2 regions of the Faecalibacterium sp. AF10-46 genome follow, and region 2 is predicted to be linked to the other one. Evidence: predicted binding sites of a transcription regulator. Region 2 holds the regulator's gene; the other holds the start of a gene.
What was found. Region 2 encodes HrcA, which represses chaperone genes, less so after heat shock. Its sites were predicted from a motif close to TGTTAGCACTCNNNNNNNNNGAGTGCTAACA; they were not measured.

Region 1 (14,990 bases), on a different contig from region 2:
TGGTGGGCGCAACGCCCTTCGGTCTGGGCGACTATGTCTTTATCCCGAATGTCCGCGAGGCCCTCAAGGGCGACCTGCAGGACATCAAGGCCTATGTGCTGGGCGACACCGCAAAAGAGTTCAGCCTGTACATGGCCCCGCTGACCGCCGACGAGCGCAAGATCCTGGCCGACGGCTGCCTGATCAATTTCTATAAGCACTGATATGATAGAAGGCTTCCTCTTTGGGGGAAGCCTTTCTCTGGCTTTCTTGGGAGGTTCATTTTCCATGCCCGGCGATCTTCACAACCATTCCACCTGTTCCGATGGCTCTGTGCCCATCCACCGCCTGCCGCTCATGGCGGCGCGGGCGGGGCTGGACACCATGGCCATTTCCGACCACGACACCCTGCTCAGCGTAAACTACTGCTATGAGCACCCTGTGCAGGACGGCGTGCGCCTGCTTCCGGCCACCGAGCTGACCGGCTATGACCATGAGCATAAGCATCGCGTGCACCTGCTGTGCTATTTCCCGGACCCGGAAAGCCGGGATCTGAAGGAGCACTGCGACATCCTGCGACAGCGCCGCAACGAGTGCGGCCTGCAAAGCGCAAAGGAGATCGAAGCGCTGTACCCGCAGTTCCGCACGGAACAGGCGCTGGAATATGCAAAGGACAGCGGTGTGCTGTTCAAAAGCGGCATTATGGAAGCGCTGCACCAGCTGGGGCTGTGCGATGCTGTGTACGGCAAGCTGTACAGTTATCTCTTTGGCTGGGAGCCGCGCGGTGTGGTGCTGCATCAGGTAAAATATCCCTCGGTGCAGGAAGTGATCGCCACGGCGAAAGCTGCCAGTGCGGTGCTGGTGTTTGCACACCCGACCGTTTACAAGAGCATGCCGCTGGTGCGTCAGCTTGCCAAAGAGGGCATCATCGATGGCATTGAGGTGGAGCACCCCCGCAACAGCCCGGAGGACAGGGCCGAGTGTGCTGCTCTGTGTGAGCAGTATGGGCTGATCCATACCGGCGGTACGGACTTCCACGGTGCAAACCACAAGGTGCCGCACCCGGTGGGTACCTGTACCACGGCAGACGATCAGGTGGCCCGCATTCTGGAGCTGGCCCACAAGCGCCGCGGTATTGATGTGTGACCCGGTCACATTGACATTCCGGCACGCTGCTCTATAATAGAAGCAGACGATCTTCGTCGGGATTTCTGTCAAAAAGAGAGGATTTTGAACTATGAGCAAGGAATTCAGCTTCCCGAACAGCGGCACCTGTTCCAAGCAGACCAACTTTGTGCTGAACGATGACCACACCATTGCGTCCATGGAGGTCATTGGCGGCTGCAACGGCAACCTGAAGGGCATCTGCCGTCTGGTCAAGGGCATGAAGGCCGAAGATGTGATCGACCGCATGGAGGGCACGCTCTGCGGTTTCCGCAATACCAGCTGCCCGGATCAGATCGCCAAGAACCTGAAAAAGGCTCTGGCCGAAATGGACTGAAAAAATCAAACAGCGAAGGGGAGATGCCTGCGGGTATCTCCTTTTTGTTTTCCCATCCCGACAGAAAGAGATGTTTTTTTTCTGTGCTTCGGGGCTATACTTCTTGTGAAAACGAATTTCATCAGCAAGGAGCGGGCAAATGAGTATTTGGGAAAAACTTGGCTTTGGCGGGTACAAGGGCTTTTCGCACGAGTCGGATCAGCTGCTGCGCAGTGCGGTGGAGCTTGCCGGGAACCTTGGCTGCGAAAAAGCCGATACCGGCCACCTGCTGCTGGCGATCCTGCAGCAGGATCACGGGGCGGCAGCACGGTTTCTGGAGGGCAAGCAGATCCGGGAACCGGAGGTGCGCCGTCAGCTGGCCGAGAGCCGCCGCGCACCGGCTTTGCATCTGGATCGCTACGCTCTTGCGCCGGACCTCAAGCGCACCATGGATTACGCCATCATCGGGGCACAGAACGCGCACCTGAACCGGGCCGAGCCGGAGCATCTGCTCTGCGCCATGCTGGAGGATGACGGCTGCACAGCAGGCATCCTGCTGGCATCCATGGGCGTGCAGCTCACAGATGCCGTGCGGGAATGCCGCCAGCTGTCCGGGCAGTTCGTACTGCCGTATCAGACGCGGGCCACGGTCAGTGCGCCGCGCGGCAGCCGCGCCAGTGATAAGTACTGCCGGGATCTGACCCGCCGTGCTGCGGAACGGGAACTGGACCCGGTGTTCTGCCGGGAAGCAGAGCTGGACCGCATGGTGGAGATCTTATGCCGCCGTCAGAAGAACAACCCCTGCCTTGTGGGGGAGCCGGGCGTGGGCAAGACCGCCCTTGCCGAAGGACTGGCCCAGCGCATTGCCACGGATCGTGTGCCCCGTGCGCTCAAGGGTCGCCGTCTGCTGGCACTGGATATGGCCAGCCTTGTGGCGGGCACCAAATACCGCGGTGACTTTGAGGAGCGGTTCAAGAACCTGCTGGAAGAGCTGGTGCGGGACGGCAACTCTATCCTGTTCGTAGATGAGTTCCACACCATCGTGGGTGCCGGTGCAGCGGAGGGTGCCATCGATGCAGCCAGCATCTTAAAACCGGTGCTGGCCCGGGGCGAGATACAAATTATCGGTGCCACCACTACCGAAGAGTTCCGCACCCACATCCAGAAGGATGCCGCACTGGAACGCCGTTTCGGCAAGGTGCAGGTAGAGGAGCCTACGCCTGCGCAGGCGCTGGATATCCTCAACGGGCTTGCGCCGCGCTATGAGCACTACCACAATGTCTGCCTTCCGCCGGAAGCGCTGCAGGCTGCGGTGGAGCTTTCGGTGCGGTATCTGCCGGGGCGCTTTCTGCCGGATAAGGCCATCGACCTTGTGGACGAAGCCTGTGCGGCGGCACGCATCCGGGCCGAGCAGGCAAAGCAGTCAAAGCCCACGCTGATGCCGGACGATATCGCCCATGTGGTGGCGCAGGCCAGCGGTGTGCCGGTGGAGCGGGTAGGTGAGCAGGAGCGGGAACGACTGGACAAGCTGGAAGAACGTCTCAACGCCGAGATCGTGGGCCAGAGCCGGGCTGTGGCTGCAGTGGCAGGTGCCATCCGGCGCAGCCGCACCGGTCTTGGCGAGCCGGGCCGGCCCATGGGTGCCATGCTGTTTCTTGGCCCCACGGGAGTGGGCAAAACGGCTCTTGCCCGGGCGCTGGCGGTCAGCTGGTTCGGCAGCGAAAAAGCCCTGCTCAAATTTGATATGTCGGAGTATCAGGAGCAGCACACCGCTGCCCGGCTGCTGGGTGCGCCGCCGGGCTATCTGGGCCATGACGAGGGCGGACAGCTGACCGAAGCAGTGCGCCGCCGCCCTTACAGTGTGGTGCTGTTTGACGAGATCGAAAAGGCACACCCGGACATTCAAAACATCCTTTTGCAGATACTGGAAGATGGCCAGCTGACCGATGCCATGGGCCGCAAGGCGGATTTCCGCAACACCATCGTACTGCTCACCTCAAACCTCGGCGCACGTTTTTTGGCGGGTCAGAGCACGCCGCTGGGCTTTGCGGCGGGCAGCGAAGCCGTGTTTGAAAAGCAGTCTGCGCAGGCCATTGAGGAGGCAAAAAAGTGGTTTCGGCCAGAGCTGGCAGGCCGTCTGGACGAGATGATCGTATTCCGTCCGCTGGCCGACGACAGCCTGTGCGCCATTGCCGAAAAAATGCTGTGCCAGCTGGAGCAGCGTGCCGCCCGCAGCGGCTACCAGCTGCATCACACACCGCGGGTAGGGCAGGCGCTGGCAGCAAAGGCCCGCTCTGCCTACGGGGCCAGAGAACTGCGCCGCGCAGTGGACAGGGCAGTGGAGCAGGCACTTGCGGATCAGATCGCATCCGGCACGGCCTGCGTGGGCCAGCACTGGACAGCGGACTGCTCGGCGGATGGTGCTATCGTCCTGCGGGAGGACGAAACCGCAACACTTTAAAGCATCGGAAGCTCAAAAAGGACCGCCCTGAGTTACAAGACCCGGGGCGGTATTTTTTTGTCTGCAGGGGGCGGGCGGAAGCGATTCACGCAGCTTTTGGCGCGATTCACGCAGGTTTTGTTCTACTTTTTGCAAAAATATGGTATACTTCCCTCAAAGCATACCCCCCCCCGTAAATAAAACGGAATAAAAAGGAGAAAACTGTATGAAACTGCACAAGCTTATCCAGCGCGCTTCGGCGGCAGTTGTGGCCTCGGCCATGATACTGTCGGTGACACTGCCAACATTGGCTGCGGCCCCGGACGGAACGGGCAATGCCGCTGTGGCAGATATGGTAAGTTTGACGAACGGTACTGCCGCTTTGAGCGAGGAAGACGAAGGGCGAGATACCGGTATCACCGTCAACGGCCAGAGGGTGCTTGTCAACAGTACCGTGGTCGATAATATCCGGATTCGGTTTACAGGCGGCACGGATGTCAGCACCCTGACGATCCTGCAGGCAGTTGCCGGCAATCTGATGATCAATGTCCCCACCGCTGCGGGCGATGTTGATGTAGTGATGGAAACAGCAAGCGGTGCAGCTGTCGGCGGAAACCTGACCGTGGCCGGTGCACACAACGTGACCATAACCGGTGAAACCATGGTGGCAGATCAAGCAGATATTGACGATATCAGCGGTGATCTGACCCTGATCGCAACGGGTGAGGGTGGCAAGGCGATCGGTGATTGGATATCGGTCTGCGTTTCTTCTAGTAGTGGCGAAAAGGCGATTTATGTCGGCAGCAACAGAGAAACGGAACAGTTTAAAAGCCGTATCGGTCATCATTACGTATCGTGCAGTTGGGAGCCTTCGGAAGCTTATATCAGCGTCCGGAAAGCACCTGCCTACCCGGTAACAGTGCATGGAGGAAAACTCGAGGACTCTGAGAATAACACGACCTTTTACAAAGGTGAAACTGTATGGGTGAAAACCTCCCGGCCAGAAAAGGGCTTGAAATTCAACCGTTGGCTTTTTCCGGCTGACGTAGAAACTATCGGTGACCCGACAAAAACGGCCTTTTTCTTTACCATGCCAGACCATGCGGTGGAAGTGACGGCAAATTGGGAACTTTACACCGGCAGCGAACCGACGGTGTTCTGGGAATATTACACCCATAGCGGTTTGCTTACCCCGGATAATACTCCGCAGGATCCGGCTGGCATGTCAAACATGACCGTTTCCTATGACTCTGCAAGCAAGACATACACGGTCGATCTTAAGGGCGATCTTGAGATTCCGGTGGATTTCAAAGGCAACGAAAATCCGAACATCAAGGTCAAAGGTAAACTGGGAAATTCCGTCCATATTTCCGGTGCAAACAATGTAAGCATCGATATTGATTCCCAGGAGAGGAGAACAGACCTGAATGTGGATTGCGCCGGTACGCTGAGACTGAAAAATAATACCGGGAACTCTCCTCTGGAACTGAAACTGACCTATAAGCAGGCCGAAGGCGCGGGATACACTGTGGTGCTGGACGGCGAAGAACTGGAAGAAACGCCTGCTTATGAAAATGCCGCCGTAAGCCTGAACGAGAGCCTGACCATCATCCCTGACATCTCGGACCCCATCCCGGATGATTCCAGTGCGGGCGGCGACAGCTCCGATGCCGCAGGGGCTCTTGTGGCAGCAGCTGTTGCGGGTGCTGCTGTCTTTGGCGGCTACACCATCATCACGGAACTGATGCTGCAGGATCTTCTGCCCGAGGGCGCGGCGATCCCCCAAAATCAGGCCCAGCTGGCAAAACTGGTCTGGCAGACGGCGGGTTTTCCGGAACCGGAAAATGCTTCTGCCTTTGCCAATATGACGGACCCCGAAACAGCCAAAGCTGCACAGTGGTGCGTGGAGCAGGGCTATTTGGATGCGGATTTCGATCCCGACAGATGGACCCCGAAATTCAAGGTCATCCAGACATGGAATAAGGCATTCCCCAAACAGTAAACATCCCCCCGAAGGGAGCGGAGACATCCGCTCCTTTTTTGTGCGTACGGGGCAGGGACATTGTGAGATTGGCTCTTGCATCCTTTTGGTTTTCTGTTATCATAGAAGCAACAGAATTGCAGGAGGAAGTCCATGCGCACATTGTTTCTTTTGAACCCAACTGCCGGTAAGGCCGATTGCACCCGTACGCTGCCGCAGCAGATCAATGCTGCCGCCGCGCGTGCAGGGCTTGCGCCGGAAGAATATGCCATTCAGGTCACAAATCACGCCGGTCATGCCCGGGAGCTGGCCAATGCCGCTGCGCAGCAGGCCCGGCAGAGCGGGGAAGAACTGCGGGTCTTCACTGCCGGCGGCGACGGTACCTTCAACGAAGCGCTCACCGGGATCTATGGCTATGCAAATGCAGCCGTGGGCTGTCTGCCCTTTGGCAGCGGCAACGATTTTCTGCGCACCTTTGGTACAAAGGAAGAGTTTCTGGATCTGGATGCCCAGCTGGCCGGTGGGCCGGTGAGCATCGATCTGATGCAGACCAGCCTTGGCCTTTCGGCCACCATCTGCGCTGCCGGTCTGGATGCGCAGGTTGCCTACGGCATCCCGAAGTTCCGGCGCATCCCGCTGTGCGGCGGCGAGATGGCCTATGTGCTTTCCATTGTGGAACAGCTGTGCGGACACATCGGCCGCAGGGTGGAGTACACCATCGATGGTGAAACGCTGGATGTGGACTGCCTGATGTGTGCCATCTGCAATGGCCGCACCTATGGCGGCGGTTTCTATGCAGCGCCGGAAGCACAGCCCGACGATGGTTGGCTGGATGTATATATCATCCGCAAGGTGAGCCGCGTGACCATTGCAAAGCTGCTGGGAATGTACAAGAGCGGCAAGCACTTCCAGAACGGTCAGCTCGTCAGGGCTGCAGAGCCGTACTTCATTTACCGCCGCGCAAAGCAGGTGAGCCTGCGCGCTGCGGATGGCCGCGGGCCGATCGTTGCCACGGCAGACGGTGAATGCGCACCCAAGGAACAGATCACTGTACAGGTACAGCCGCTGGCAGGGCGCATCCTTCTGCCAAAGCCTGCTTTTGAGCGCTTTGCAGCGCAGAGGACGGCACAGAGTGCAGACCGAACATGAAAAACCAGAAGAAGAGACAGCTTTTTTGTCCAAGAAGAAAGCTGTCTCTTTTTCGCTGTACGGCTGATTTTTTCATCTGTCATAAATTCTTAACAAAAAGAAGCAAAAAAGGTCTTGATTTTTCGGGTCAAGATGAGTACAATACACTTAGCACTCAGAGAAATGGAGTGCTAAAGAACCAAAGAGCCGGCACGAGGCCCTTTGGACACAGCAAAGTTTTAAATTATATTTTTACTATAGGAGGGCAAGAACTATGAAGATTATTCCTCTTGCAGACCGTGTTGTCATTAAGGCTGTTGAGGTTGAGGAGACCACCAAGGGCGGTCTGATCCTGACCGGCAGTGCTAAGGAAAAGCCCCAGGTGGCTGAGGTCATCGCTGTCGGCCCCGGCGGCGTTGTGGACGGCAAGGAAGTCAAGATGACTGTGAAGGTCGGCGACAAGGTCCTCACCAGCAAGTACTCCGGTACCGAGGTCAAGGTGGACGGCGAAGAGTGCACCATCGTCCGTCAGGGCGATATCCTGGCAGTCGTTGAGGACTGAGCAGTTTCCCCTCTGATATTTGAAAATTGAGCTTTAAAGGAGCGATTTGATTATGGCTAAGCAGATCAAGCAGGGCGAGGATGCCCGCAAGGCACTGTGTGCCGGTATCGATACCCTGGCAAACACCGTTAAGATCACCCTGGGCCCCAAGGGCCGCAATGTGGTGCTGAGCAAAAAGTTCGGTGCACCGGTCATCACCAACGATGGCGTGACCATTGCCAAGGAGATCGAGCTGAAGGATGAGTTCGAGAACATGGGCGCACAGCTGGTGCGTGAAGTCGCTACCAAGACCAACGACGCAGCAGGCGACGGCACCACCACCGCAACCGTTCTGGCACAGGCCATGGTCACCGAGGGCATGAAGAATGTCACCGCCGGTGCAAACCCCATGGATATCCGCCGCGGCATGAGCAAGGCTGTTGCCAAGGCTGTTGAGACCATCAAGGCTCACAGCCAGAAGGTGAAGGACAGCAACGATATCGCCCGCGTCGGCACTATTTCTGCAGGCGACCCCGAGATCGGCCGTCTGATCGCCGAGGCTATGGAGAAGGTCACCTCCGATGGCGTTATCACCATTGAGGAGAACAAGACCACCGCTGAGACCTACAACGAGATCGTGGAAGGCATGCAGTTCGACCGCGGCTACCTCACCCCGTATATGGTCACCGATACCGACAAGATGGTGGCTGACCTGGACAACGCCGCTATCCTGATCACCGATAAGAAGATCAGCGTGATTCAGGATCTGGTCCCTCTGCTGGAGCAGGTGATGCAGAACGGTCTGAAACTGCTGATCGTGGCTGAGGACATTGAGGGCGAGGCTCTGTCCACTCTGATCGTCAACCGCCTGCGCGGCACCCTGAACGTCTGCGCTGTCAAGGCTCCCGGCTTTGGCGACCGCCGCAAGGAAATGCTGCAGGATATCGCAACCCTGACCGGCGGCACCGTGATCTCCTCCGATCTGGGCTATGAGCTGAAGGATGCTACCGTCCAGATGCTGGGCCATGCCCGTCAGGTGAAGGTCTCCAAGGAGAACACCACCATCGTTGGCGGTGCAGGCGATAAGGATGCCATCGCAGCCCGCATCGCTCAGATCCGCAGCCAGATCGAGGCCGCTACCAGCGATTTCGACCGTGAAAAGCTGCAGGAGCGTCTGGCAAAGCTGGCTGGCGGCGTGGCCGTCATCAAGGTCGGCGCTGCTACCGAAGTTGAGATGAAGGACAAGAAGCTGCGCATCGAGGATGCTCTGAACGCAACCAAGGCTGCTGTTCAGGAAGGTGTTGTTGCTGGCGGCGGCACTGCTCCTATCAATGCGATCCCCGCTGTGCGCGAGCTGTGCGACACGCTGGAAGGCGACGAGCGCACCGGCGCTAAGATCGTGCTGAAGGCTCTGGAAGCTCCTCTGCGCCAGATCGCGAAGAATGCCGGTCTGGAAGGCAGTGTCATCATCGACAAGATCATCTCTGCCAACAAGCCCAACTACGGCTTTGATGCTCAGAACGAGGTCTTTGTGGACGATATGATCGCCGCTGGCATTGTTGACCCCACCAAGGTCACCCGTTCCGCTCTGGAGAACGCAGCCTCCGTCGCTGAGATGGTGCTGACCACCGAAAGCCTGGTCGCTGACCTGCCGGAACCCCCTGCTGCACCCGCTGCTGCAGGCGGTGACATGGGCGGTATGGGCGGCATGTACTAATAACTGCCTAAAAACCGCATGAATCCTTGATTTTTGGAGCGCGCAAAAGCGGATTTACGCCAAACTTACGCCACTTACGCCAAAAATCAAAGCGCACTATAGGGTAACAAAATCGGCACTCGCTGAAAAGCGGGTGCCGATTTTTGTATCACGAAAAGCTGATGGATGCTGCACACTACACACCGTCAGCTTTTTCGTTTACAGGGGAAAAAGTGGGTGGTATAATAGAAATAGATTTTTGTAAGAGCGCCTTCATAGTCAAGACTATAAAAGAATACGGATAAGCATAAAACCGGTGGATGATATGAAAATTCTGGATAACATCACCAATACCGTTCGAGATGATCTGCGGGTGGAAATCAAAAAAGGCAGCAGGGTGTCTATTGCGGCAGCCTGCTTTTCGATGTATGCCTATAAAGAGCTGAAGAAGCAGCTGGAAACCATAGATGAGTTTGAATTTATCTTTACATCGCCCACTTTTGTGAAAGAAAAGGCTGAAAAGCAGAAGCGGGAGTTCTACATTCCCCGCATTTCCCGGGAAACAAGCCTTTACGGTACAGAGTTTGAAATCAAACTGCGCAATGAGATGACCCAGAGAGCCATCGCAAAGGAATGCGCAGACTGGATCAGGAAAAAGGCAACGTTCAAATCGAACACCACCGGCGAAAATATGGCTGGCTTCATGACGGTGGATTCCGGTGCAGCACAGACCGCTTATATGCCGATTGGCGGCTTTACGACAGTCGATATTGGCTGTGAGCGTGGAAATAACAGCTACAACATGGTCAACTGCATGGAGGCTCCGTTTGCACAGCAGTACATGAAGCTGTTTGATACTCTTTGGAACGACCGGGACAAAATGCAGGATGTCACAGATGTAGTTCTGGAGAATATCAGCACGGCTTATGCTGAAAATTCCCCGGAGTTCATCTACTTTATGACGCTGTATCATGTGTTCAGCGAGTTTTTGGACGACATCTCAGAAGACGAATTGCCGAATGAGGCAACCGGCTTCAAGCAGAGCAAGATCTGGAGCCTGCTGTACGACTTCCAGAAGGATGCGGTGCTTGCCATCATCAATAAACTGGAAAAGTACAACGGCTGTATCCTTGCGGACAGTGTTGGCCTTGGTAAGACCTTTACCGCACTGGCTGTCGTAAAGTATTATGAGAACCGAAACAAGTCGGTTCTTGTGCTGTGCCCCAAAAAGCTGGCGGAAAACTGGAATACCTACAAGGACAACTATGTGAACAACCCGATTGCATCGGATCGGCTGAACTATGACGTCCTGTTCCACACAGACCTGTCCAGAAGCAGCGGAAAATCGAATGGCCTCGATCTGGATCGCCTGAACTGGGGCAACTACGATCTGGTAGTCATTGATGAATCGCACAACTTCCGCAACGGCATCGGTACGCACAGCAAGACGCAGGACAACCGTTACCAGCGGCTGATGGACAAGGTGATCCGTGCCGGAGTTAAGACCAAGGTGCTGATGCTTTCGGCAACGCCGGTCAACAACCGCTTTGTGGATTTGAAAAATCAGCTGGCCCTTGCCTATGAGGGAAACTCCGAATATCTGGATGAAAGGCTGAACACCTCAAAGAGCATTGAAGACATCTTTAAGCAGGCGCAAAAAGCCTTTAACGCATGGAGCAAACTGAAACCAGAAGAGAGAACCACGGATGCGCTGCTGCGGACATTGGATTTCGACTTTTTTGAGCTGCTGGACAGTGTGACCATCGCACGTTCCCGTAAGCACATCGAGAAGTACTATAACACCAACGCTATCGGAAAGTTCCCGGAGCGGTTGAAGCCGATCTCTGTTCGGCCATGCCTGACAGACCTGAATAATGCCATCAACTACAATGAGATTTACGAGCAGCTGATACAGTTGAGCTTGTGCGTCTATATGCCCTCCAACTACATCTTCGCAAGTAAGATCCAGAAATATCAGGAGCTGACACACAATAAGGGCGAGAATCTGACCCAGAGAGGCCGTGAGCAGGGTATTTGTCGGTTGATGAGTATCAACCTGCTGAAACGGCTGGAAAGCTCTGTACATTCGTTCCAGCTGACCCTGATGCGCATCAAGAAACTGATTGATGGTACGATTCAGTCCATTGACCAGTTTGAACGCTCCGGCCACGCTGATCTGGATATATACGACATGGCCGGAGACGATTTTGACATGGACGATGAGAACACTGACTTTTTCACCGTCGGCAAAAAAGTCAAAATCGATCTTGCGGATATGGATTGGAAGAGTTGGCGTGATGAACTTCGAAAAGATGCAGAAATTCTGGAGCTGTTGACCTTTATGGTGGCAGATATCACACCGCAGCACGACACCAAGCTACAAGAACTGTTCCAGCTGCTGTCCGAAAAAATTGAGCATCCGATCAATGCCGGCAACAAGAAAGTGCTGATTTTTTCTGCATTTTCGGATACTGCAGAGTACCTCTTTGACAATGTGAGTACATTCGTAAAGCAGAAGTATGGGCTAGATACCGCTGTCATTACCGGATCGATTGATGGGCGAACCACGATCAAGGGCTTCAAGGCAACACTCAACAATGTACTGACCTGTTTTTCTCCGCTCTCCAAAGACCGGGATGTTCTGATGCCCGGTAGTACCACGGAGATTGATGTACTGATTGCGACAGACTGCATTTCCGAAGGCCAGAACTTGCAGGACTGCGATTATCTGATCAACTATGACATTCACTGGAACCCGGTACGCATTATCCAGCGTTTTGGACGAATCGACCGTATCGGCAGCAGAAACCAGTACATCCAGCTTGTGAATTTCTGGCCTGATCTGACGCTGGACGATTACATCAACCTGAAATCCCGTGTGGAGACCCGCATGAAAATCACAGTTATGACCTCTACCGGAGATGATGACCTTATCAACCCCGAAGAAAAGGGCGATTTGGAATACCGCAAGGCACAGTTGAAACGCTTGCAGGAAGAGGTCGTTGACATCGAGGATATATCGGACGGCATCTCCATCATGGATCTGGGACTGAACGAGTTTCGGCTCGACCTGCTGGATTACATCAAACACAACGGTGATCTGGACAAGAAGCCCCGTGGACTTCATGCGGTGGTTCCAGCTACGGATGAACTGCCGGAGGGTGTGATCTTCGTGCTGAAAAACATCAATAACAGCGTCAATGTGGACAATCGGAACCGCATCCATCCGTTCTACATGGTTTACATCGGCATGGATGGGCAGATTATCTGCGACTACCTGAACCCCAAAAAGATGTTGGACGATATCCGGCTGCTGTGCCGTGGAAAGACTGAGCCAATCAAAGAGGTGTATGAACGCTTCAACCGGGAAACAGACGATGGAAAGGACATGGCAGAAATGTCCGAATTGCTGAGCGAAGCCATTGATTCAATCATTGATATTAAGGAAGAAAGCGATATCGACAGCCTGTTCTCTGCGGGCGGAACAACAGCATTACTCAGTCAGGTGTCTGGGCTGGATGATTTTGAGTTGATTTGTTTTCTTGTCGTGAAATGAACACATAGAGGTGAAAAACGTGCTGGACTTGCCTGTATCTACCGAGTTTAATAAACGCATCCCGAAGCAGAAGTTATATGAGAACATCGCTGTCACCCCAGCTATGAAGAAAGCCTTTGTCGAGCAGATCAAAATCATCTACTGGCGCAATAAGATTGCTGCCACCACCCTGAATCTGGCTGCTGGTGGGCAAGTGACGGAGATCGAGGTATTCGAGGTGCGGCTGTCTGCCCCGGAGCTGGACGAGAGTGTGCTGCGCCAGATCGACCGGGAAATTCCGTATCACATCCTCTTTCTGCTGGAATACGAGGGCAAGTATCGTGCTGTCATCGGCTACAAGGAAGCTGCGGCGGGCAAGACAACCTTTAAGGTAGACCGCTATTATTCTACGGACTGGATGGGCGAAGACAATCTGCCTGTGCATCTGGAAGGGCTTACGCTGGATGCCGTATACGAGAACTTTGTCCGTCAGATTGCAGGTGATGCGCTTGGCACAGGAGAAAGTGCGTCCCTGAAAGACAGTGTGGAGCAGCAGAAGCAACGAGAGCAGCTGGAAAAGCAGATTGCGGCACTGGAAGCCAAAATCCGTAAGGAAAAGCAACCAAGGAAAAAATTTGAGATGGTTCAAAAAGCTAAAATGTTAAAAGAAAGGCTGAAACATGTCTAATTCTATGATTTCAAAGCATAGTAAATCGGCTTTTGACGAGTCTGAATCTATCACAATTCTAAAAGGTCTTTTGGAATCAACGCGTGAAATTAAAACTTTTTTCGGCGAAAATGATCGAACACCTAATTATGATGGAACGTTTGAGCTTGTAAACAATGAATGTGAACCTGTCAAACAATTTATCGTCCAAATAAAAAAGGTTGACAAATTGGTACGCAACACAAAAGGAAAAAATATTGGGAAATATGATTATTCACTCAAAACAAATTTCTTGCAGTATGTTAAAGACAAGGTGACGGAATGTCCGGCAATTTACTTTGTAATAGATCTTTCAACGAAAAAAGTCTTTTGGATATATCTTTCGGATAAGATGCTGATGCAGTTGAATTTTGAAGGGAAGAAGACGGTTAAATATCATTTTTCGGAGACCGAATCTATATCTGATATCAACTCTTTCATTTTAGAAATGAGGCATATCGCTCAAGAACGCAATCGACTTTTTGTATATAAAACATCTCAGCAGATTTCGGAACTTCAAGATGCTGTGGATTACCTTAACCAGCACTTGAATGGTGATTTGAAGAAGATAAAGGAACGTGTTTTTCCGGATTTGTGGAGGATTGGCATTAAGTATAGCTCGAACCGTGATATTCAGGTTAATGATAGAACGATTCAAGTTGCTGGGTGTGTTGCGTTGTATCCTCAAATGCGTGGAAATCTTGACACAGGAGTGCACGAATATGACTGGAATATAAAAGAAAATATGTTTACACATTTTTCTTTTATATCTGAAACCGATTTGAAGAAATATAGTAAAAACACACTGCATGAAATTATTCAAAACTATTTTAGAATCGGAATACAGAACGACTGCTTACCGACACTTGTGCTGTTAGAACAGGTGGAGGACTTTATTGAAAAAAGCAACTGTTTCTTTGAAAAATCAAAATCGAATATATACTTGCCATCGAATATTTGCCGTAGATTCGTTTTATTGCATAATTACATGTGCTTTGTCCTCTCAGGATATGCATCTTCAGATAAGGAAATTGCATATGTAAAACGGACAAATGAAATCCTCTCTCATGGAAGAAAAAATTTCTACGATATCTTTGAGTGCGCACGTTCATGTCCGGAAGATTTCAAAAAATATTGTGCTTCTGGAAGGGATGATGAAAACCGTTTTCGAGGAAGTATGCTTGAGCTTTTGACAGATGAAAGTGTACGGTGGCTTTTGGCAATTCTTGAACTTGAAAAACGGAAGGTGCAAGAGATTGCTCCTGTTTGGAGATATCATTGGTACGATTTGGTTCAACTCAATAAACCTGATTATATTTCCAGATGCAATGATATATGCGGAAAACTGTTTTCTAAGTTGCCTGATTTGTACGAAGAAACGTATCATAATATCTTTGACACAAATAAATATCTTCTTCAAAATAGATATGTTTATAAGCTGATTTGTGACAGCCTCGATAATTCAAAATATTTAGGGATAGAGTCTCAATGCTATCAGGCAAAA
Region 2 (14,990 bases):
CACCCGGGTAAGGTGGATGTACTGCTGGCCCCGGCAGCAGCAGTCATTTACCCGGAAAACGTGCCTGCAAACGCGCCGCTGCTGGATGAGGATGCCTATCTCGACCAGCTTTCCGCCGCCGTACAGGCCGCCGGAGGGCGCTTTGTGGATGTGCGGCAGACCCTTGCCGAACACAAAGACGAATATATCTACTACCGCACCGACCATCACTGGACGAGCCTTGGCGCATACTACGCCTACCAGCAGCTGTGCGGTACGCTGAGCCTGACCCCCTTCGACCCCGCCGCGCACACGGCTCTGACCGCCGAAAATTTCTACGGCACCCACTACTCCAAGGCACGCACATGGAATGCCGTGCCGGATACTATCACCTACTACGACCTGCCGAACAGCCTGACCATCTATAATGTCACCGCTGCAGGCCAGCCCGCAGACGGCCAGACCACCGGCCTGTACGACACGGACAAGCTGAACGTGTACGATAAGTACGCCATGTTCCTGCATGGCAACAACGGCCTGAGCCGCATTGAGGGCGACGGCACCGGGCGCATTCTGGTCATCAAAGACAGCTACGCCAACTGCTTTGCACCGTATCTGACGGCAAACTACGCCCAGATCGATGTGGTGGACTTCCGCAACTACAACTACGGTCTGGATCAGCTGATCGCGGATAACGATTATGACCAGATCCTGGTGCTCTACAGTTTTGACAGCTTCAAGAGCGACCCGTACCTCTACCGTGCCGGTGTGGCCGGGTAAACATGGCAGCGCCTTTTCCGCAAAGGAAAGGGCGCTGTTGTTTTATGTCAAATTATTGCAGTCTTTTTTCACAAATTTTTCCAGTTCTTTTCGGAAGTCTCTCCAGTTTTTGCGCACTCTGCCCATTCACCCCTTGAAAAAATGCAACGGGTGTTGTACAATGGCGATATAGAGCAGTTGCTCTTCACCGATGGTTCGATCTGGTGTGAACAGTGCATAGAATGTGCTGATACGATCTTTGATTCAAAGGAGTGTTATTATGGAAAACAAGATCATGATGCCTGCTTCCTACAACGTTCTTTCCTGCGAAGAGATGACCTACACCGAGGGCGGTGCTACCTTTACGGAAGCTCTGCTGAACTGGATTCCGCCCATTGGCTGGTACATGGGTGTTACCGCCATGCGCAACTACCGCAAGAGCCACCCCAACGACTGGCTGGATACCGGTCTGGATGCTCTGAGCCGCGATATGGATTCCAGTGCGCAGAACATGCTGCGTGATCTGGGACGCATCGTCTGGGTCACCGCGACCAGCGCTACCGGCGTTGGTTTTCTGGTCAATGCTGCCATCGTCCTGCTCTGACCCTGCTCATAAGATCCGTCCGGAGAGACCAAAGACCCCTTTACCCGCGGCCTTTTCCGCCAGAGAGGGCCGCGGGCTTTTCATCAAGCAGAAATAAGAAATCGGCTGCCTGAGCACTGTATACCGTCTGAACGGCCTTTTGCCTGCAGAGAACAGCACTGCTTTCCTTTTCCTGCAAGCAACTACTCGCGTCATGCGGCGGCGCACCCTGCTTTATGAGAACGATCTCCAAGCGCATATCCCGGTTTATTTTTGGGTTTTAAACAGTGCGATCTTGCACTGTCTGGATAGCTTTGATTCAAAGGAGTGTTATTATGGAAAACAAAATGATGATGCCTGCTTCTTACAATGTCCTGTCTAATGAAGAAATGACCTACACCGAAGGCGGTGCTACTGTCGGTCAGGCACTGGCAGCTTGGTTCTGGCCCGGCTATGCTACCCAGATCGGCATTGGCAAGTGCCGTGAGGAAGTTGCCAAGGACCGCGACAACTGGCTGTCCAATGCATGGAACAACATGTTGGCCGAGTGCAAGGGCAACGTGACCAACGGCTTCTACTACGCTGGTATCATTGTCAACAACGCAGTCTTTACCATCGGCAGTCTGGGTCTGTATGCTGTTATTTCTCTGGGCAACATCTACTTCTAATTTTCAGGAGTACACCAAAGGGCTTTTTGCGGCGGCTCTTCAGCGGAAGAGCCGCCGCTTTTTTTATCAAACCTAAAAAAGGAGTTTTGCTTTATGACGAACGCCATTACTTATCCTGCTGCATACAATGTTTTGTCCTGCGAAGAAATGACCTACACCGAGGGCGGCGTAGGTGTTGTGGAAGCCGCCATGGCATGGTTCCCGCTGTACGGCTGGTACAAGGCTGTTTCTGCCATCCACGATTACCGCAAGGCAAATATCAACTCCAACTGGGTGGAAAACGGCATGAACGCTCTGGTTGCCCATGCTGAAAAAAGCCCCACGAACACCATCCATGACATCGGCTGCAGCTTCTGGTTCATTGGTTCCTGCGCAACCATCATCGGCCTGGTGCCCAACGCCCTGCTGATCTTCGGCAACTAAGTCCCGGTCTCTGTTCTGAAAAAAAAACAAAAGCGGCGGCACCTCCCGTTTGGGAAGTGCCGCCGCTTTTTATGTTATGCGGTTTTCCGTCTCAGCTGTTGAACATGTCCTTCAGCTTTTTGAAGAAGCCCTTGCGCTTTTCGTAGTTTTCTTCTTTCAGGGTGCCTTCGAACTTCTTCAGGGCCTCCCGCTGGGTCTTGTTCAGCTTCTTGGGGATCTCCACCTCGCACTTGACGTACATATCACCGCGGCCGCGGCCATTCAGGTACTGGATGCCCTTGCCGCGCAGGCGGAAGGTGGTGCCGCTCTGGGTGCCCTCGGGCACGGTGTACTCCACCTTGCCGTCAATGGAGGGCACCTGCACGGTGTCGCCCAGCACAGCCTGACTGAAGGTGATGGGCACGGTGACCCACACATCGTAGCCGTCGCGCTGGAACACCTCGCTGGGGCGCACGGTGACCATGACGATCACATCACCGGCAGGACCGCCGTTTGCACCGGCATCGCCCATGCCGCGCAGTGCAAAGCTCTGGTCGTCGTCGATGCCCATGGGGATGGACACCTCCAGCGTCTTTTTAGCAGCCACCTTGCCGCTGCCATGGCAGACCTTGCAGGGATTCTTGACCAGCCTGCCCTTGCCGCCACAGCGGGAGCAGGGCTGCTGGGTCTGCATCACGCCAAAGGGGGTGCGCTGCTGACGGATCACGAAGCCGCGGCCGCCGCAGTCCGGGCAGGTCTCGGGGCTGGAACCGGCGGCACAGCCGCTGCCGTGGCACTCGGTGCACTCCTGCTGGCGGGTGATGGTGATGTTCTTCTTGCAGCCATGCACGGCCTCGTCAAAGCTCAGAGTGATGCGCACGCGAATGTCCTGACCCTTGCGTGGGGCGTTGGGATTGGCCCGACGGGACGAACCGCCAAAGCCGCCGAAGCCGCCGCCAAAGATATCGCCGAAGATGTCGCCCAGATCCACGCCGTCGCCGCCAAAACCGCCAAAGCCGCCCGCACCGGGGCCGCCGCCGTTCTGTGCTGCATAGGCAGGGTCAACGCCTGCAAAACCGTACTGGTCGTACAGCTGGCGCTTTTTCGGGTCCGAAAGCACCTCGTTTGCTTCGTTTACTTCCTTGAACTTTTCCTCGGCGTCCTTATCGCCGGGGTTATAGTCCGGGTGGTATTTCATTGCAAGTTTGCGGTATGCCTTTTTGATCTCGGCATCGGTCGCAGTCTTGGATACCCCCAGCACTTCGTAGTAATCACGCTTTTCCTGTGCCATATCCACTCACCTCTCCGGGAACGTTTGATCCGGGAAACGCCCCGGTTGGTTCCTCGCTCTATAACCAGCAAGAGCCGCTCCGGCAAAACCGGAGCGGCTTTTGCTATTCCACGCGTGCGTCCGCCGGTTTGGCCGGGCACACACTGCTGTGTTTTTTATCAGACTTCCTTGAAGTCGGCATCCACAACGCCGTCATCACCCGGCTTCTGCTGGTTGTTTGCACCTGCATCGGGGCCGGGCTGTGCACCGGCGGCCTGCTGTGCGGCAGCGGCTGCCTGATACATCTTCTCGAACACCTGGCTCAGAGCTTCCTGCTTTGCCTTGATGTCGTCCACGTTGCCGGACTGAACAGCGGTCTTCAGGTCGGCCAGCTTGCTCTCGGCCTCGCTCTTCACGTCGGCGGGCAGCTTGTCGCCGTTCTCCTTCAGCATCTTCTCGGTCTGGAACACCATCTGGTCGGCACCGTTGCGGATATCGACCTCTTCACGCTTCTTCTTATCGTCGGCAGCAAACTGCTCAGCTTCCTTCACAGCCTTGTCGATGTCCTCCTTGGACATGTTGGTGGAAGCGGTAATGGTGATGTTCTGCTCCTTGCCGGTGCCCAGATCCTTTGCGCTGACCTTCACGATGCCGTTTGCATCGATATCGAAGGTAACTTCGATCTGAGGCACACCACGGGGAGCCGGAGCGATGCCGTCCAGATGGAAGACACCCAGGCTCTTGTTGTCGCGTGCGAACTCACGCTCGCCCTGCAGAACGTTGACCTCAACAGAGGGCTGGTTGTCTGCAGCGGTGGAGAACACCTGACTCTTGTGGGTGGGGATGGTGGTATTGCGGTCGATGATCTTGGTGCACACGCCGCCCAGAGTTTCAATGCCCAGGCTCAGCGGGGTGACATCCAGCAGCAGCAGGCCCTTGACATCGCCCTGCAGCACGCCGCCCTGAATAGCAGCGCCCACAGCCACGCACTCATCGGGGTTGATGCCCTTGAAGGGCTCGCAGTTCAGTTCCTTCTTGACTGCATCGTAGACAGCGGGGATACGGGTGGAACCGCCGACCATCAGGACCTTCTTCAGGTCAGAGGGACGCAGACCTGCATCCTGCAGAGCCTTGCGGACGGGGCCCATGGTGCGATCGACCAGATCAGCGGTCAGCTCGTTGAACTTTGCGCGGGTCAGGGTCATATCCAAGTGCTTGGGGCCGGTAGCATCGGCAGTGATGAAGGGCAGGTTGATCTGGCTGCTCATTGCGCTGGACAGCTCGATCTTTGCCTTCTCGGCAGCTTCCTTCAGACGCTGCGCAGCCATCTTGTCCTTGCGCAGGTCGATGCCGTTCTCGGTCTGGAAGGCATCTGCCATCCAGTTGATGATGCGCTCATCGAAGTCATCGCCGCCCAGATGGGTATCACCGTTGGTGGCCAGAACTTCGGTAACGCCGTCGCCCATCTCGATGATAGAGACATCGAAGGTGCCGCCGCCCAGATCGTAGACCATGATCTTCTGGTCTTCTTCCTTATCGATGCCGTATGCCAGAGAAGCGGCAGTAGGCTCGTTGATGATACGCTTGACGTTCAGGCCTGCAATGGTGCCTGCGTCCTTGGTAGCCTGACGCTGGCTGTCGTTGAAGTATGCAGGAACGGTAATGACAGCCTCGGTAACAGGCTCGCCCAGATAAGCCTCGGCATCAGCCTTCAGCTTCTGCAGGATCATAGCGCTGACCTGCTGGGGAGTGTACTCCTTGCCGTTCAGGGTCACCTTGTGGTCGGTGCCCATGAAGCGCTTGATGGAAGCAACGGTGTTCTCAGGGTTGGTGATGGCCTGACGCTTTGCCACCTGACCCACCAGACGGTCGCCGGTCTTGGTGAAGCCCACCACAGACGGGGTGGTGCGTGCACCCTCAGAGTTTGCGATAACAACGGGCTCGCCGCCCTCCATGACAGCCACGCAGCTGTTGGTAGTACCAAGGTCGATGCCAATGATCTTACTCATAATGAAAACTCCTCTCGAAAGAACAAATCTTATTGTTTATGTGATGCTCAAATGTTTGTAAGCGGATGTTATATTCAAAACCCTTTCGGGTTTCTGCTTTGTTATTCGGCCACTACAACGGTCGCATGGCGGACGATCTTATCGCCCAGCTTGTAGCCCTTCTGGTAGACGGTGATCACGGTGCCGCTCTCCTGTCCATCCGGGGCGGGGATCTGCTGCACTGCGTTCATGAAGTTGGGGTCAAAGGGCTTGCCCAGCGCTTCGATCTCCTCCACATGGAGGGCATCCAGCGCCTTGGCGGCCTTGTCCAGCGTCATGGTCACGCCCTTTTTGTAGTTCTCGTCGGTGGTGGGGGCGTTGGCCGCCATCTCCAGCGTGTCCAGAATGGGAATGATCTGGTTCACCGCAAAGGAAATGCCATCGTTGAACTTCTGGTCGGCTTCGCGGGTGGAGCGCTTGCGGTAGTTCTCGTACTCCGCTGCCATGCGCAGCAGCTGGTCTTTGGCCTGTGCGGCGTTGGCTTCGGCAGCATCCAGCTTTGCCTTTACGGCTTCCAGCTCGCGGGCCTTCTTGTTGAACCAGCCGCCATCCTTCTTCTTGTCATCCTTCGGGTCGGCAGCTTCAGCAGCAGGTTCCTGTTCGGGTGCTGCCTGCTGGGCCTTTTCCTCGGGAGCCGTTTCGGGCTGCTCCGCTTCCTGAGCCGGAGCCGTCTTTTTTGCTTCTTCGCTCATTCCAGATCCTCCTTATAGATCACAGTCCGCCGCGGTACGGCAGCCTGCGGGGTGTCTTTTCGTTTGCCGCTCATGCCCTCGCCCAGCTGGTCTGCAAAGTAATGCAGCAGCGGCATCAGTTTCTGGAAGGGCATCCGGGTGGGGCCGATCAATGCAATGGAGCCCCACAGGCCTCCGCCCACCAGATACCGATCGCTCACGATGCACAGGCCCGGGATCTGCGGTTCCAGATCCTCGCCCAGCAGCACGCTCTCACTGCGTTCTGCCGGAGGTGCGATCAGGCCAGCGGCCTGCTCCTCGTCGTTCAGCAGTGTGAGGATGTCGCCCACCTTGCCGTCCAGCTGGGGCCAGTCCAGCAGGTACTGCTCGCCGCCCAGAAATACGTGGGGCTTGACGGAATCCTGCAGGATGGCAGCCGCCGCGCTGATGACGGGCACCAGCTCCGGGTCGATCTGGCTGCACAGCTCTGCCAGCAGCCGGGTGGAAAGATCCACCGGCGCTACAAAGGTAAGGTTGCGGTTCAGCAGTGCGGCAAGTGCTGCCGCATTCTCGCGGGAAAGACCGGCGCGCACCCGTGCCACACGGGTACGGACGTAACCGGCCGTGGTAACGGCCAGCACAGCCGCTGCGCTGCGGCCCACCTGAACCACTTCATAGTGGGCGATGCACAGGTCTTCGGCACATGGGGTGCTGACGGCTGCGGTGCAGCCGCTGATGGCGGCCAGCGCCCTGGCGGCACCTGCGGCCAGCTTTTCCGGCTCATGGTCGAGGCTTGCGAACACCGCATCCACACGGGCGCGGGTCACACGGTCCAGCGGCTGATCGTCGGCAAGCAGATTATCAAGGTAGTAACGGTAGCCCTTGGCACTGGGCACACGGCCCGCGCTGGTGTGGGGCTGCTCCAGCAGGCCCAGCTTTGTCAGCGCCGCCATCTCATTGCGAAGCGTTGCGCTGGAAACTGCCATGTCAAAGTAGTTTGCCAGCACGCTGCTGCCAACGGGCTCGCCTTCGAGACCATACAGCGCCACGATCGCCTGCAAGACTCGCTGCTTGCGTGCATCCATCGTCATAGCGCCTGCCTCCTTTTTGCGTTTGCTTTGTTTGTTTAGCACTCCTTGTTCCTGAGTGCTAAGACCATTATAGCCAATTTTCCGGTGCTGTCAAGCCCCTTGGAAAAATGTTTTAAAAGATTCATAATTCTGTCATAAACGAAGAAAGCGCCCTCCTTATTATAAGGAAAGCGCTCTGGCATGTTCTTTACTCTTCCATCTGCCTTGCCAGAAATGCCGCTGCCACATTCACGGCCTTGAGCTGGGCGGCATCCGGCGTGGCCGTGCGGTCTTCGGTCAGCAGGGCCACCACGCCGGTCACATCGCCCGCCGCAATGATGGGTGCGGCGCACAGCACTGCTCGGGGCGAGCCCTCGCAGGGCAGGATGCACTTTTCGGCAATGCCCTCGCTCTGGTACAGCCTGCGGCCGTCTATCAGCTTTTCCAGCGGCTGGCTGATGCTGCGGTCGGCCAGCTCCCGTCGGCCGGAGCCGCTGACCGTAAGGATGCGGTCACGGTCGGCCACCAGTGCGGTCAGCGCAAAGCTTTTGCTGAGCACCTCGGTATACTGGGCCGCTACTGCGTTCATCTCGCCAATGGGCGAATACTTTTTAAAGATCACCTCGCCGTCGCCCGTGGTGAAGATCTCCAGCGGGTCGCCGCGGCGGATGCGCTGGGTGCGGCGGATCTCCTTGGGGATCACCACCCGGCCCAGCTCGTCGATGCGGCGCACGATTCCTGTTGCTTTCATGTTTTTGCTCCTCCGTTTCCTTAAAAATGCCTGCAGCACTAGTATCTGTCAGGCCGGGCCATTTATACCTGCTGCCTCCGCGCAAAAAGACCTGCACGGAAAGCTGCCTCTTCGTTGCGTTTCCGGCAGGGTTCTGCTACAATGATACAAAAAGCCGTTTTCATAAGCACAGCACCCCGCTTATGAAGACAGATCCTAAAATTCTACTGAGAAAGGCAGGTGTCCGGATGCCGAACATCCTCATTCTGGGCGGCGGTGCCGCCGGTCTTGCAGCCGCGCTGGCGGCGGCACAAAGTGCCCCCGCTGCACAGGTCATTGTGCTGGAGCGCAACCCGAAGCCGGGCAAAAAGCTGCTTGCCACCGGCAATGGCCGTTGCAATCTGGATAACACCGGCATTGCACCGGAGCTGTATTTCACTGCCGACCCGGCAGCACTTCGTCCGCTGCTGGATGCCGTAAATACCGCCGACCCGCTGCGCTGGTTCCGTGCGCTGGGGCTTTATACCCGCACCGACGAGGCGGGCCGGGTGTATCCGTACTCCAATCAGGCGGCGGACGTGCTGGCCCTGCTGGAGCACCACCTTGCGCAGCACCATGTGCAGCTGCGCACCGGCTGCACCGTGCGCACCCTGAGCCAGAGCCGCAGCGGCTACGCCGTGCAGTTCGAGACGGCAGAGGGCAGCACCGAGACCCTGCGCGCCGATGCCGTCATCTGCGCCATGGGCGGCGAGGCAGGGCCGCAGTTCGGCACCGACGGCTTTGGCACCCGGTTCGCCGCCCAGTGCGGCGGCAGGGTGGAGCCGCTGTACCCCTGCCTGACCGCCCTGCAGTGCGCAAAGCCCAGTAAAGCGCTGGCTGGCATCCGTGCCAAGGCAGCAGCATCCCTGCTGGACGGTGCCCGTGTGCTTGCCTGCGAGAACGGCGAGGTACAGTTCACCGATTACGGCCTTTCCGGCATCTGCATCATGCAGCTGTCCGGCCTGCTGGCCCCGGGCCGCGGCCCCAAGGCTCCTGCTGTGGAGCTGGACCTCTTCCCGGCAGTGGATGAAACCGCACTTGCCAGCCTGTTTGCGGCCCACGCCGCCCAGACGGCAGGGGGCAGCGCCGCTGACTTCTGGCTGGGCCTGCTGAACCAGAAGCTGGGCCGCACTGTGTGGTCTGCCGCCGGGCTGCAGGACAGCGACGCGCCTGCCGTGCTCACCGCCGCACAGTGGCAGAAGCTGGCCCACACCGCCAAGCACTGGCGCTTTGAAGGGCTGACCCCCTGCAGCTGGAAGCAGGCCCAAACCACCGGCGGCGGGCTGGCCCTGCGGGAGGTGGATCAGCACTTCCAGTTCAAGGGCTGTCCGGGCCTTTACTTTGTGGGCGAAACGCTGGACTGCGCAGGCAGCTGCGGCGGTTTTAACCTGCACTGGGCGTTCGGCTCCGGCCTTGTGGCCGGGCGCAGCGCTGCAGGCCATGCTGCAGCAGGCCGTGCTCTGCCAAAAGCCTCCGCGCCCGCAAAGAGCAGAAAAAAGCCGCACAGGTAAAAATGAGCTTTAAATTTTCAACAAACGCTTGACATCTTGTGCAGATCGCATTATCATAAAGACAATAAAAGTTTGTTCAGAGAATCGAGCAGAACAAGCAAGGGGAGAGTCGAAAGGCCCTTTTGTTTGTCCTGCTCTTTTTCTTTTATTCGGCAAACGGAGCGATCAGGAGGTTTTTATGCTGGATGTAGCAATTATCGGCTGCGGTGTCATTGGTGCGGCAGCCGCCTATGAGCTGTCCCATTACCCGCTGCAGACCGCCATTTTCGAGGCTGAAAATGACGTGGCAGACTGCACCACCAAGGCCAACAGTGCCATTCTGCACGCTGGCTACGACCCCGAACCGGGCACCCGGATGGCGCGGCTCAACGTGGAGGGGTCCGCACTGGCCAAGGAGATCTGCGCCCGGCTGGATGTGCCGTACCTGCAGTGCGGCAGTCTGGTGCTGGCCCTCAGCCCGGAAGAGCTGCCCCACCTGCAGAAACTGTATGAGAACGGCATCGCCAACGGCGTGCCGGGCATCCGGCTGCTTTCCGCAGAGGAAACGCTTGCCATGGAACCGAATCTGGCCCCCACTGTCGTTGGCGCGCTGTATGCGCCCAGCGCCGCCATCGTCAGCCCGTGGGAGTTTGCGCTGGCAATGGCAGAAGTGGCTGTGCGCAACGGCGTGGAGCTGCACCGCAGCTGCCCTGTGACCCACATCGAAAAAACCGCCGTCGGCTGGGCGCTGACCACCCCCTCCGGAATTGTGGAAACGCGCTATATCATCAATGCGGCAGGCATCTCGGCGCAGGCCGTGCACGATATGGCCGCACCCCACAAATTTACCATCCAGCCCACCCGGGGCGAATACTACCTGCTGGATAAATCCGAGGGCAGCCGTGTGCACCACGTCATCTTCCAGTGCCCCAACGAAAACGGCAAAGGCGTTCTGGTGGCCCCCACCGTCCACGGCAACCTGATCGTCGGCCCGAACGCCGACCCCGTGGAAGGGGACGATACCGCCTGCACCGCCGCCGGGCTGGCCTTCGTCAGCGCGGCCGCGCGCCGCAGCGTGCCGAACATCCGCTTCAGCGAGTCCATCCGCAACTTTGCGGGCGTCCGTGCCAATGTGGACACGGGCGACTTCGTTATCGGCGAAGCGGAAGGCGCACCCGGCTTCATCGATCTGGCGGGCATGAAATCGCCCGGCCTTTCCAGTGCACCGGCCGTTGCCAGAGAAGCCGTCAAAATTCTGGAAGCTCACGGCGATCTGCCCGCCCCCAAGGCGGATTACAGGGATGGCCGCACCCGGGTGCGCTTCAAGGAGCTTCCGCCCGAAGAAAAAGCCCGGCTCATTGCAAAGGAACCCGCCTATGGCCGCGTGATCTGCCGCTGTGAGACGATCACCGAGGGCGAAATTCTGGACGCTCTGCACGAAGAGATTCCCGCCGCCACCATTGACGGTGTCAAGCGCCGCTGCGGTGCCGGTATGGGCCGCTGTCAGGGCGGCTTTTGCGGGCCGCGCGTGCTGGAACTGATCAGCAAAACGCTGGGCATCAGTCCGCTGGACGTGCTGCAGGATAAGGCCGGCACCAACGTCTTACTGTGCGAAACCAAGCAGGAGGGAGAGCACCATGATTGATCTGGTCATCGTCGGCGGCGGCCCTGCAGGCCTTGCCGCAGCTTACAGCGCATGGCAGCATGGTCTGCGCGATATCCTTATCTTAGAGCGCGACAACGAGCTGGGCGGCATCCTGAACCAGTGCATCCACAACGGCTTCGGCCTGCACCGCTTTGGCGAGCAGCTCACCGGCCCGGAATACGCAGGCCGCTGCATTGAACTGCTGCGCTCCACTGGTGTCCGGGTGGAGCTGGGCACGATGGTGCTGGACGTCACCCCGGACAAAAAGATCCACTGCGTCAGCCGGGAAAAGGGCTATCAGATTTTGGAAGCCAGAAGCATCATCCTCTGCATGGGGTGCCGGGAACGCACCCGCGGTGCCATTGGCATTCCGGGCAGCCGCCCTGCCGGTATCTACACCGCCGGTGCTGCCCAGCGCTATGTCAACATGGAGGGCTATCTGGTAGGCAGGCGGGTGCTCATCCTCGGCAGCGGCGACATCGGCCTGATCATGGCCCGCCGCATGACGCTGGAAGGTGCCAAAGTACTGGCCTGCGTGGAGGTCATGCCGTATTCCGGCGGCCTGACCCGCAACATCGTGCAGTGCCTGCAGGACTTCGACATCCCTCTGTATCTGTCCCACACCATCGTGGATATTCAGGGCAAGGCCCGCGTAGAAAAGGCCATCGTTGCCAAGGTGGACGAAAACCGCCGCCCCATCCCGGGCACCGAGATGGAATTTGATGTGGACACCATCCTGCTCAGCGTCGGCCTGATCCCGGAAAATGAGCTGACCCGGCAGGCGGGCATCCCCATGGACCCTCACACCAAGGGCGCAGTGGTCTACGAGAATATGGAGACCGGCATCCCCGGTGTGTTCGCCTGCGGCAATGTGGTGCACGTACATGATCTGGTGGACTTCGTTTCGGGCGAAAGCGACCTTGCCGGTGCTTCTGCGGCGGCCTATGTTTTGAAGGGCGAAGCCGCCGATACGGTTGTGCTTGACCTTGTTCCGGGCAATGGCGTGGGCTACACCGTGCCGCAGCGGGTGCGCCCCGCTGATGTGGACAGGAGCGTGAACATTTCCTTCCGCGTGCGGCAGAACTACGGCCCCAGCCAGATCACCGTGACCTGCGGCGGCAGGCAGCTGGCCCGGTTCAAGCGCCAGCGCATGGCTCCCGGCGAGATGGAGCACATCGCACTGCCCAAAGTCCTGCTGGAAAAAGCAGACGGCCCGCTGACCGTTGCGGTAGAGGAGGTTATTGCAGAATGAGCAGCATCAAAGAAGTTATTTGCATCTGCTGTCCCTGCGGCTGCCACTTGCAGGTAGACCCGGAAAATGATTATAATGTAACTGGAAACGCCTGCCCCAACGGTGCCGCCTACGGCAGGGAAGAGCTGACCCATCCCACCCGCATCCTCACCAGCACCGTGCGGGTAGAGGGTGGGCTGTACCCGCGCTGCCCGGTAAAAACTGCGCAGGCCGTGCCCAAAGAGAAGATGACCGAGGTCATGGCTGCGCTGGATCGCGTCACCCTACACGCCCCCGTCCGCACCGGACAGGTGGTGCTGGCAGATGTGTGCGGCACCGGCGTGGACGTTGTGGCAACGCGAAATCTGTGATACACACTCCTGAAACGATACGGAGGGAGCAAAAGCATGAGTACAAAATATGTTCTGGCGCTGGATCAGGGAACCACCAGCAGCCGTGCCATCCTGTTCGACAATGAGCAGAATATCATTGCGGTGCAGCAGCGCGAGTTTGAGCAGATCTATCCGCAGCAGGGCTGGGTGGAGCACAACCCCATGGAGATCTGGTCCACCCAGTATGGAGTCATGAACGAGGTGGTGGCCCAGAGCGGCGTCGATGTCCACGATATCGCCGCCATTGGCATCACCAACCAGCGGGAGACCACCATCCTGTGGGAAAAGGCCACCGGCCGCCCCATCTACAATGCCATCGTCTGGCAGTGCCGCCGCACGGCTCCGCTGGTGGATGAACTGCTGCAGCAGCCCGGCATGGCAGACTACATCCGGGAGAACACCGGCCTGATGCCCGATGCCTATTTCTCCGCAACGAAGATCAAGTGGATCCTGGACAATGTGCCCGGTGCGCGGGAGCGCGCCGAAGCAGGGGAGATCCTGTTCGGCACTGTGGACACATGGCTGGTCTGGAAGCTGACCGGCGGCAGAGTGCATGTCACCGACCGCACCAACGCCAGCCGCACCATGCTGTATAACATCCGCACGCTGGACTGGGACGACACCCTGCTCAAGGCGCTGGATATCCCGCGCTGCATCCTGCCCCGCGTGACGGATTCCAGCGAGGTCTACGGCACCACCGACCTGTGCGGTGTGCAGATCCCGGTGGCCGGCATTGCCGGTGACCAGCAGGCTGCGCTGTTCGGGCAGAGCTGCTTTGGCAAGGGCGAGGCCAAGAACACCTACGGCACCGGCTGCTTTTTGCTGATGAACACCGGCGACACAATCTGCCGCAGCCGGAACGGCCTGATCTCTACCATCGCCATCAGCCTGAACGGCAGGGTGGAGTACGCGCTGGAGGGCAGCGTCTTTGTAGGCGGTGCCGTCATCCAGTGGGTGCGCGACGGCCTGCGCATGATCCAGGAGAGCCGCGATGCGGAATACTATGCCCAGAAGGTGCCGGATAACGGCGGCATTTACATCGTGCCGGCCTTTACTGGTCTGGGTGCACCGTACTGGGATATGTACGCCCGCGGTGCCATTGTTGGCATCACCCGCGGCACCACCCAGAACCACATCATCCGCGCGGCAGAGGAGTCCATTGCCTACCAGAGCGCAGACCTCGTGGCTGCTATGGAAAAGGACACCGGCGTGCCCATCACCTCGCTGAAGGTGGATGGCGGTGCATCCCGCGACCAGTTCCTGATGCAGTTCCAGGCCGACATCCTGAACAAGACCGTGCTGCGCCCGGCCATCCGGGAGACGACCGCTCTGGGCGCAGCCTATCTGGCGGGCCTTGCCACCGGCGTATGGAAGGACCGGGACGAGATCCGCAGCCTGTGGCACTGCAATATGACCTTTGCCCCGCAGATGGAAGAGGCCGAGCGCACCCGCCTGCTGGCCGGCTGGCACAAGGCTGTGGGCCGCAGCTGCGACTGGGCAGAGCATTGATGATTTTCGTCTGACTTTATAGTTCGCGCACAAAATATTTTTAATTGTTTATCGTCATGGTCAGCTGTTCCAATACCACTACCATTCTGGGCGGCGGTGAGCTGATTGCAACCACATTCTGATAAAACCTAGATTTTACATTACAGCCGCCGTGTAACTTATTTACATGGCGGCTTTTTTGTAGAATAATATAAATCAAGTAATTGATAAAAAAGGAGTCTTACCCAATGCATCCTCTTGCTGAAACCCTGCTGGACGAACCGGTGATCGCCGCCGTGAAAACGGACGAAGCCCTGACTGCTGCGCTGGCTTCGCCCTGCAGCGCCGTTTTTCTGCTGGCGAGCACCCTGCTCACCGTAGACGGGCTTGTGCACCGCATACATGATGCCGGAAAACTGGCCGTGGTTCACATCGACCTTGTGGACGGCCTTTCGTCGCGGGAGATCGCGGTGGACTCCCTCAACGCCCTATGCCACCCGGACGGCATCATCTCCACCCGCCCGA

Region 1: DWV57_RS02435 (co-chaperone GroES) is a predicted target of HrcA. The motif match lies at 7,175-7,205, and genes of this name have one in related genera.

Annotation. Positions count from the first base shown of each region.
Region 1 covers NZ_QVGY01000001.1:484,722-499,711, forward strand. The annotation lists gene DWV57_RS02405 (hydratase) at 1-203, shown strand, start outside; gene DWV57_RS02410 (PHP domain-containing protein) at 268-1,125, shown strand; gene DWV57_RS02415 (TIGR03905 family TSCPD domain-containing protein) at 1,217-1,480, shown strand; gene DWV57_RS02420 (ATP-dependent Clp protease ATP-binding subunit) at 1,620-3,920, shown strand; gene DWV57_RS02425 (hypothetical protein) at 4,126-5,901, shown strand; gene DWV57_RS02430 (YegS/Rv2252/BmrU family lipid kinase) at 6,034-7,029, shown strand; gene DWV57_RS02435 (co-chaperone GroES) at 7,283-7,570, shown strand; gene groL (chaperonin GroEL) at 7,623-9,266, shown strand; gene DWV57_RS02445 (helicase-related protein) at 9,571-12,801, shown strand; gene DWV57_RS02450 (DUF4391 domain-containing protein) at 12,821-13,468, shown strand; gene DWV57_RS02455 (DUF4365 domain-containing protein) at 13,461-14,990, shown strand, end outside.
Region 2 covers NZ_QVGY01000002.1:120,738-135,727, reverse strand. The annotation lists gene DWV57_RS03870 (DHHW family protein) at 1-759, shown strand, start outside; gene DWV57_RS03865 (hypothetical protein) at 1,019-1,342, shown strand; gene DWV57_RS03855 (hypothetical protein) at 1,657-1,989, shown strand; gene DWV57_RS03850 (hypothetical protein) at 2,083-2,412, shown strand; gene dnaJ (molecular chaperone DnaJ) at 2,504-3,682, opposite strand; gene dnaK (molecular chaperone DnaK) at 3,841-5,670, opposite strand; gene DWV57_RS03835 (nucleotide exchange factor GrpE) at 5,772-6,401, opposite strand; gene hrcA (heat-inducible transcriptional repressor HrcA) at 6,398-7,471, opposite strand; gene DWV57_RS03825 (stage V sporulation T C-terminal domain-containing protein) at 7,659-8,201, opposite strand; gene DWV57_RS03820 (aminoacetone oxidase family FAD-binding enzyme) at 8,429-9,730, shown strand; gene DWV57_RS03815 (NAD(P)/FAD-dependent oxidoreductase) at 9,909-11,354, shown strand; gene DWV57_RS03810 (FAD-dependent oxidoreductase) at 11,347-12,606, shown strand; gene DWV57_RS03805 (DUF1667 domain-containing protein) at 12,603-12,956, shown strand; gene glpK (glycerol kinase GlpK) at 12,993-14,486, shown strand; gene DWV57_RS03795 (glycerol-3-phosphate responsive antiterminator) at 14,714-14,990, shown strand, end outside.